Regions from separate parts of the Luteimonas sp. A482 genome, predicted to be linked through region 2. Evidence: riboswitches for the same ligand, from Rfam matches in the RefSeq annotation. Region 2 holds a riboswitch; each other region holds the start of a gene.
What was found. Region 2 has a riboswitch for cobalamin ahead of ACW5DW_RS12080 (ribonucleoside-diphosphate reductase subunit alpha). Riboswitches for the same ligand answer to the same signal wherever they lie in the genome.
Positions count from the first base shown of each region.

Region 1: another riboswitch for cobalamin. It lies ahead of metE (5-methyltetrahydropteroyltriglutamate--homocysteine S-methyltransferase); the one in region 2 lies ahead of ACW5DW_RS12080 (ribonucleoside-diphosphate reductase subunit alpha).
Region 3: another riboswitch for cobalamin. It lies ahead of ACW5DW_RS10935 (TonB-dependent receptor domain-containing protein); the one in region 2 lies ahead of ACW5DW_RS12080 (ribonucleoside-diphosphate reductase subunit alpha).

Region 1 is NZ_JBSVRO010000005.1:79,104-81,358, forward strand. Features, by position in the region: gene ACW5DW_RS13995 (nitric oxide reductase activation protein NorD) at 1-661, shown strand, start outside; cobalamin riboswitch at 817-1,053, shown strand; gene metE (5-methyltetrahydropteroyltriglutamate--homocysteine S-methyltransferase) at 1,242-2,255, shown strand, end outside.
Region 2 is NZ_JBSVRO010000003.1:307,042-309,296, reverse strand. Features, by position in the region: gene ACW5DW_RS12080 (ribonucleoside-diphosphate reductase subunit alpha) at 1-1,192, opposite strand, end outside; cobalamin riboswitch at 1,361-1,587, opposite strand; gene ACW5DW_RS12075 (TonB-dependent receptor) at 1,963-2,255, shown strand, end outside.
Region 3 is NZ_JBSVRO010000003.1:29,828-32,082, reverse strand. Features, by position in the region: gene ACW5DW_RS10935 (TonB-dependent receptor domain-containing protein) at 1-1,121, opposite strand, end outside; cobalamin riboswitch at 1,235-1,467, opposite strand; gene ACW5DW_RS10930 (TfoX/Sxy family protein) at 1,517-1,897, opposite strand; gene ACW5DW_RS10925 (GAF domain-containing protein) at 1,894-2,255, opposite strand, start outside.

The DNA of each region.
Region 1 (2,255 bases), on a different contig from region 2:
CGTGGAAGGCCGCGCCGACCTGCGCGCGGGCGGCTTCCTGCGCGAAGGGTTGTACGAGGCACGGCGGCCGGGCCGGCGCAGCATCGCGGTCTGCCTGCTGGTCGATGCCAGCGGCTCCACCGACGGTTTCATCGGCGATCGCCGGCGCGTCATCGACGTCGAACGCGAGGCGCTGCTGCTGGTGTGCATGGCCCTGCAGGGCCTGGGCGAACCGTTCTGCGTGATGTCGTTTTCAGGCGAAGGCCCGCACGGCGTGATCATGCGCATGCTCAAGGACTTCGACGAGCCGTACGGGCAGGAAGTGGCGCTGCGCATCGCCGGTCTTGAACCGGAAAACTACACCCGCGCCGGCGCCGCCATCCGCCATGCGACGGCGTTGCTGATGCGCCAACCCGCCGAGCATCGCCTGCTGCTGATGCTGTCGGACGGCAAGCCCAACGACGCCGACCGCTACGACGGCCTGTTTGGCGTCGAGGACATGCGCCAGTCGGTCACCGAAGCGCGGCTGCAGGGCGTCTTCCCGTTCTGCCTGACGGTGGACCTGCAGGCCCCGGGCTACCTGCCCAAGGTATTCGGACCGGGCCACTACGCCCTGTTGTCGACGCCCGAGCGCCTGCCGCTGGTGCTGCTGGACTGGACCAAGCGCCTGCTGGCGCGATGACGGCAGTCGCGCACGCGTTCCATGCCTGGCCGATCAGGTTGCTGCGCCAACGCCCCCGGCGGCCTCCGGTCCCGGCTGCCGTTCCGCAGCTTCCGGCGGCGGTCGCTCCAGGCAGGCGGCCCCACTGATGATTGACCGGGCACGTGCAGCGGGGTAACGTTGCGCCCGCCGAAGGTATATATCTCTCTATTGCGATAGAGAGATATATTTAATTGGGAAGTCCGGTGCGGGCCTTCGGGGCCCCATTCCGGCGCTGCCCCGCAGCGGTGTGTGGAAACGACCCTCGCCACAAGCACTGGTCCTGGCGGACCGGGAAGCGGCGGGCAGTAGGTGGACGGCTTCGGCCGGCCGGGTCCACGAGCCCGAAGACCTGCCTCGGCCAGGGAGCGATCCCTGTCTGACCTGGCGCCCGAAGGGTGCGCGGGAAGCCCATGCCCGACCTGGCATGGAAGTCCGCGCATGTCCGACGGTACCGGTTCGCCCGAGGGGGCGAAGGTCGCTGGCGTGGGCGCCTGCCGTGTCGTGGGGAGCCTGCGCGGTTCCTTCGTTCTTCGTTCACTCCGAATCGAGGACAAGCACCATGACCACCGTGACAAACCTGGGATTTCCCCGCATCGGCGCCAGGCGCGAGCTCAAGCGCGCGGTCGAGGCATTCTGGCGGGGCGATACGTCCGCCGCGGAATTGCAGGACCAGGCGCAGGCGCTGCGCCTTCGCCACTGGCAGCTGCAGCATGCCGCAGGCGCGGACACCGTGCCCTGCAACGATTTTTCGCTCTACGACCACGTGCTGGACACCGCGTTCCTGTTCGACGCGATTCCCGCCCGCTACCGCGCGCTGGCCGACGCCGACCCGCTCCAGGCCTACTTCGCGATGGCGCGGGGCCTGCAGACGGAAGACTTGGACCTGCCGGCGCTGGAAATGACCAAGTGGTTCGACACCAACTACCACTACCTGGTGCCCGAACTCGAGGCCGGGCAGACCTTCCGCCTGCGTGGCGACAAGCCCATTGCAGAGTTCCTGGAAGCGAAGGCGGCCGGAGCGAAGGCGCGCCCTGTCCTGCTCGGCCCGGTGAGCTTCCTGCTGCTGTCCAAATCTGTCGATGGCGGCGACCGGCTGGAGCTGCTGCCCGACCTGGTTGTCGCATATGCCGACCTGCTCGGAAAGCTGCGCGAGGCCGGCGCCGAATGGGTGCAGATCGACGAGCCCTGCCTGGCGCTCGACCAGGACGCATCGGAGCAGGCCGCCTATCGCCACACTTATGCCACGCTGGCACGGGTGTCGCGGCCGCGGCTGCTGCTGGCGACGTGCTTCGGCGCGCTGGGCGACAACCTGGTGACGGCGTGCTCGCTGCCCGTCGAGGGCCTGCACGTCGACCTGGTCCGCGCACCGGAGCAGCTTGACGCGGTACTGGACGCCTGGCCAGCCGACCGCGTGCTGTCGCTGGGCCTCGTGGACGGGCGCAACGTCTGGCGCACGGACCTGGACCAGGCACTGGCGCTGGCGCGGCGCGCCCACGACCGGCGCGGCGGCGAACGACTGCAGGTCGCCCCGTCCTGCTCGCTGCTGCACAGCCCGCTCGACGTGACGCTGGAA
Region 2 (2,255 bases):
CGTGCGCGCGCAGGCGCTGGTCGCCGTTGTTGAGGCGCAGGTCGAGGAAGGCCTCGATATCGCGGTGCCAGATGTCGAGGTACACCGCGACCGCGCCCTTGCGCTGGCCCAGCTGGTCCACCGATACGGCGGTGTTGTTGAGCTGCTTGATCCACGGCACCACGCCGCCGGACGAATTGGGCACGCCGCGGATCGCCGATCCCGACGAGCGCACGAAGCCCATGTAGGCGCCGACGCCACCACCGCCCTTGGACACGCGCGCGATGTCGGTATTGGAATCGAAGATGCCCTGCAGCGAATCGTCCACCGTGTCGATGAAGCAGCTCGACAGCTGCCCGCCCACCTTGCCCGCGTTCTGCAGCGTCGGCGTGGCCACGGTCATGTACAGGTTCGACAGCGCCCAGTAGGCCTCGCCCACCAGCTGCATGCGCCGCCCGCGCGGCCGCTCGTCCTGCATCAGGTACAGCGCGATGGTCAGCCAGCGCTCCTGCGGCAGTTCGTACACGTTGCGCGCGTGATCGGTGGCCAGGTAGCGCGTGGCCAGCAGGTACAGGCCGTTGTAGGCCAGTAGCCTGTCGCGCCCGGGATCGATCATCTTGCCGGCCTCGATCAACTCTTCCTTGGAGTAGGCGCGCAGGATGTCGTTGGAATAGATGTTGCGGTCGGCCAGCGATTCCTGCAGGCCGACATAGGAGCCGTACTTCTGTTCGACGTCGTAGAAGCGGTTGCGGCCGGCGCGCTTGTACAGGCGATGCAGGTACAGGCGTGCGGCGAACATCTCCCATTCCGGTGCGGCCACGTCGACGCGTGCCTCGGCCTCGCGGATCAGGTGGTCGACCAGATCGTCGGCGTTCACCGCGTCCTTGCGCTCGACGAAGCCCAGCACGCTGCGCTTGTAGTCGGCGATGTCCAGCTGCGGGAACTCGGCGTGGACGCGGTCGATGGCGCGCTCCAGGCGGGCGCGGTCGAAGGGGATGCGGCGGTTGCCGGCTTCCTTGGTGATCCAGGTGGATGCCGCGACGGCGACGGCCGCGGTGTCGGCGCGGCCCGGATCGGCGCCGGGCGCGGGCACGATGTCGTCGCGCGCGTCCGCAATGTCGTGGTCACGGCCCGGCGAGGGCGCGTCGGAGCCGGTGGCGCCGGCGCGCGTTGCGACCGCGATGTCGCCGCGGGTGTCGTGGTGTTGGCTCATGCGTCCTCCATGCGTGGCGCACGGCCGGCCTGTCCCTCGCAGGCGAGCGTGGCGTTGGAGGCAGGGTGGACAGGCGGCGTCGCAGAATCCGGGACTGCGCATGGCGCGGCCCGAACTGCTCCACCAGCCATCTCCCCCCGGAGATTCCGCGGCCGGCACCGCGCGGCGTGCATGCGCGCGGCTGTCGGCAGGTCTTCGGACTCACGGGCCCGGACGCCGTGGCGTCCACCTCCCCCGCCGCTTCCCGGAGCGCAGGCTCCAGTGCTGGTGGCGGGTTCGTTCCCGATTACCGCTGCGGGGCAGTGCCGGACTGGCCGAGCCTTGCGGGCTGGCGTCACCGGCTTCCCTTTTCATCCCCGCACCAGGTGCGGAGAACCGACAGGGCACAAGATAGTGTGGTCGGGTTTTGCGGTCAACCGAAAATGTTGTGGTCTGTGGAACCGACGACCGCCGCGCGCGAACGTCCACGCCTGCCCCGACACGGCCACCCGTGCGCCCTCCACCGAATGCGTGAGATGCGCAGTCGGCCTCCACGTCGGCCAGCCGCGCCCTTCGCGCACCGAATCCGAAACGTCGCGAAGCCTGGCGACTCCCGACAGATGCGCGTCTGTGTGCGCGCCGTGCCTGCATTCACCCCGCTTGGCCTGAATGCGACGGCATCCGGCCCCCGCGACGCAACTGGTTCCCATTGCCGCGCGCATATTCGAAGTGTCGGCGCCTCCCCTGCGACCTGCAGGGCCGGGCTGGCCGGAACACATGGGGAGACAGACATGCAGAACCGTTTCGGATACGACGTTGTCGCGCACGGCTGCCGGCGCCTGCGCCTGGCCGTCGCCATCGCGCTGGCGAGCAGCGCCGGCCTGGCCGCTGCCGCACCGCAGGACACGCAGCAGCAGGACACCGCGGCTGCAGAGGGCGCCATCGAACTCGACCGCGTGATCGTCACCGCCGCCAAGCGCGAGCAGTCGGTGCGCGAAGTGCCGGCGTCGGTGTCGGCGGTCACCCAGCAGCAGCTGCAGGACCTGGGCGCGCAGTCGCTGGCCGACTACGTGCAGAAGACGCC
Region 3 (2,255 bases), 280 kb from region 2:
TGCAGCCGTTGCCTGCCGATGCGACCGTCGTAGGCGAGGAACACGCCGGTGTTGTCGCGGGCATCGACGGTATAGGGGACCAAGCTGTCGACCTGGTCGTCCAGATGGTCGATGCCTGCGGTCAGCAGATGGCCGGGACGCAGCTCCAGGTCGCCTTGGAGCGAAGCGCTGTCGCGGCGGGTGACGAAGGCGCTGCGGAGTTCCTCGCCCTGGTAATCGTCGGAGCGATCCTGGCTGCGCCCCAGGGCCGCAGTGAGTTCCAGTCGTCCGCCCTGCGGCGCATGCCGCAGCTGCAGCGCACTGACCTGCTGGCGCACCTCGGAGCGGTTGGTCCAGGAGCCGTCGAACTCGGTGTCGCCATCGGCCTGCAGGAAGCTGCCCTCCAGCTCGAACGCCTCGCCCATCTGCACTCCACCGCGCAGGCCCAGCGAGACGTTGCGATAGCCGTCGTCGTCGGGCTCGTCGGCGAAGCAACCCTGGAACAGCGCGCCCGAGCCGCGGCAGGCGTTGAAGCCGTCGGTGGAATCGTAGGCGCCGTGCACGCCGAGCCAGCCGCGCGCGCCGCGCAGGTCGAAGCCGCCCCCCAGCTCGCGGCTGCCGTGGCTGCCCATTCCGAGGGCGAGGCTTGGCGCCAGACCCTGCGTTTGCGCGCGCCGGGTGAAGATCTGGATCACGCCGCCGATCGCCTCGGAGCCGTACAGGCTCGAGCGCGGGCCGCGGATGATCTCGATGCGCTCGATCTGCGCCAGCGGCAGGTCCTGGATCGCGGGCATGCCGGCGGTGGCCGAGTTCATCTTGATGCCGTCGACCAGCACCAGCACGTGGTCGGACTCGGCGCCGCGCAGGTACAGGCTGCTGAGCTTGCCGCGGCCGCCGGTGTTGCCGACGTCGATGCCGGCGCGCCCGCGCAACAGGCCGATCAGGTCGCGCGCCTGGCTGCGCTCGATCTGCGCGCGGTCGATCACCTGGGCGGGCACCAGGCTTTCGGCCAGGGCCACCTCGGTGCGTGTGCCGGTGACCACCACCTCGTCGAGGTCGGTGGCCGACTGGGCCAGTGCCACGATGGGCAGGGCCGCGGCCACCGCCGCGGAGATCAGGGAAAGGGAACAACGGTTCAACATCGCATCGGCTCCATCGCGCGCCCCGCGCGCCTTGCATGGCATGGAGTTGCGCGCGGAGAGATGGCGGACGGGCACACGACGGCGCACGGCACGCCGCGACGCCCTCCGCATCGCAACCAGTGGACTCCAGGGCCGGTCTCCGGACTCGCGGGTTGGGGCAGGTGTGCCCCGGTCGCCGCGCCTTCCCATGCGTGTGCACAGTGGCGGATGCGGCGGCCGTACTCGCTTACCGTTGCGGGGGCAGTGCCGGGATGACCGCGTCGCGCGTTGCGACGCCGGCGTCACCGGCTTCCCGTTTCAGCCCTTGGACGAAGATCCGCGGGCCACCCTGGAGCTGGCGGCATTGTACGGGAAGGGTGCGTGCGGCGGCGCGTGCTGCGACGCGCGCAGGTGGCTCAGTCGCGGTCGCCGCCGCGGTCGGGCTCATCGAGGAAGCCGAACGAGGCGGACGGGGTTTCTTCCTGATGGTGGGTGGTGGTGACCGGCGCGGCGGCGGGACGCCCGCGCGGCAGCGGCAGCTCGGCCGTCGCGGCCTCGACTGCGGCCACCAGCTCCACGCGGCGTTGCTCCGGCACTTCCTGCCAGTGGCAATCGCGCAGCGCGCCTTCGAGTGCATAGAGCAGGTTGAGGCTGGGCTTGAAGCCGGCGCGGCGCACGCGCATGAAGGCGTCCACCGGGCCGGCGCCAACCAGGTCCTGCTCGGTGCGCAGGCCCACCTGGCGCAGCCAGGCGGCGGATTTCGGACCGATGTTGCGCATCTTCAGCGGTGCATTCATGACAGGGACTCGACCCAGATGCGGGCGATGGCTTCCAGCCCTTCCTGATCTTCAACGTCGAAACGGGCCGGCTCCGGACTGTCGATGTCGAACACGCCAACCAGCGTGTCTCCGTGCAGCAGCGGCACCACCAGCTCCGATCGCGACGCGGAGTCGCAGGCGATGTGGCCGGGGAAGGCGTGCACGTCGTCGATCCGCTGGGTCTGGCGGCTGCTTGCGGCCGCGCCGCACACGCCCTTGTCGAGCGGGATGCGCACGCAGGCGGGCAAGCCCTGGAACGGGCCGACCACCAGCTCGGTGCCGTCATGGAAATAGAAGCCGACCCAGTTCAGCCCGGGCAGCGCGTGGTAGACCAGCG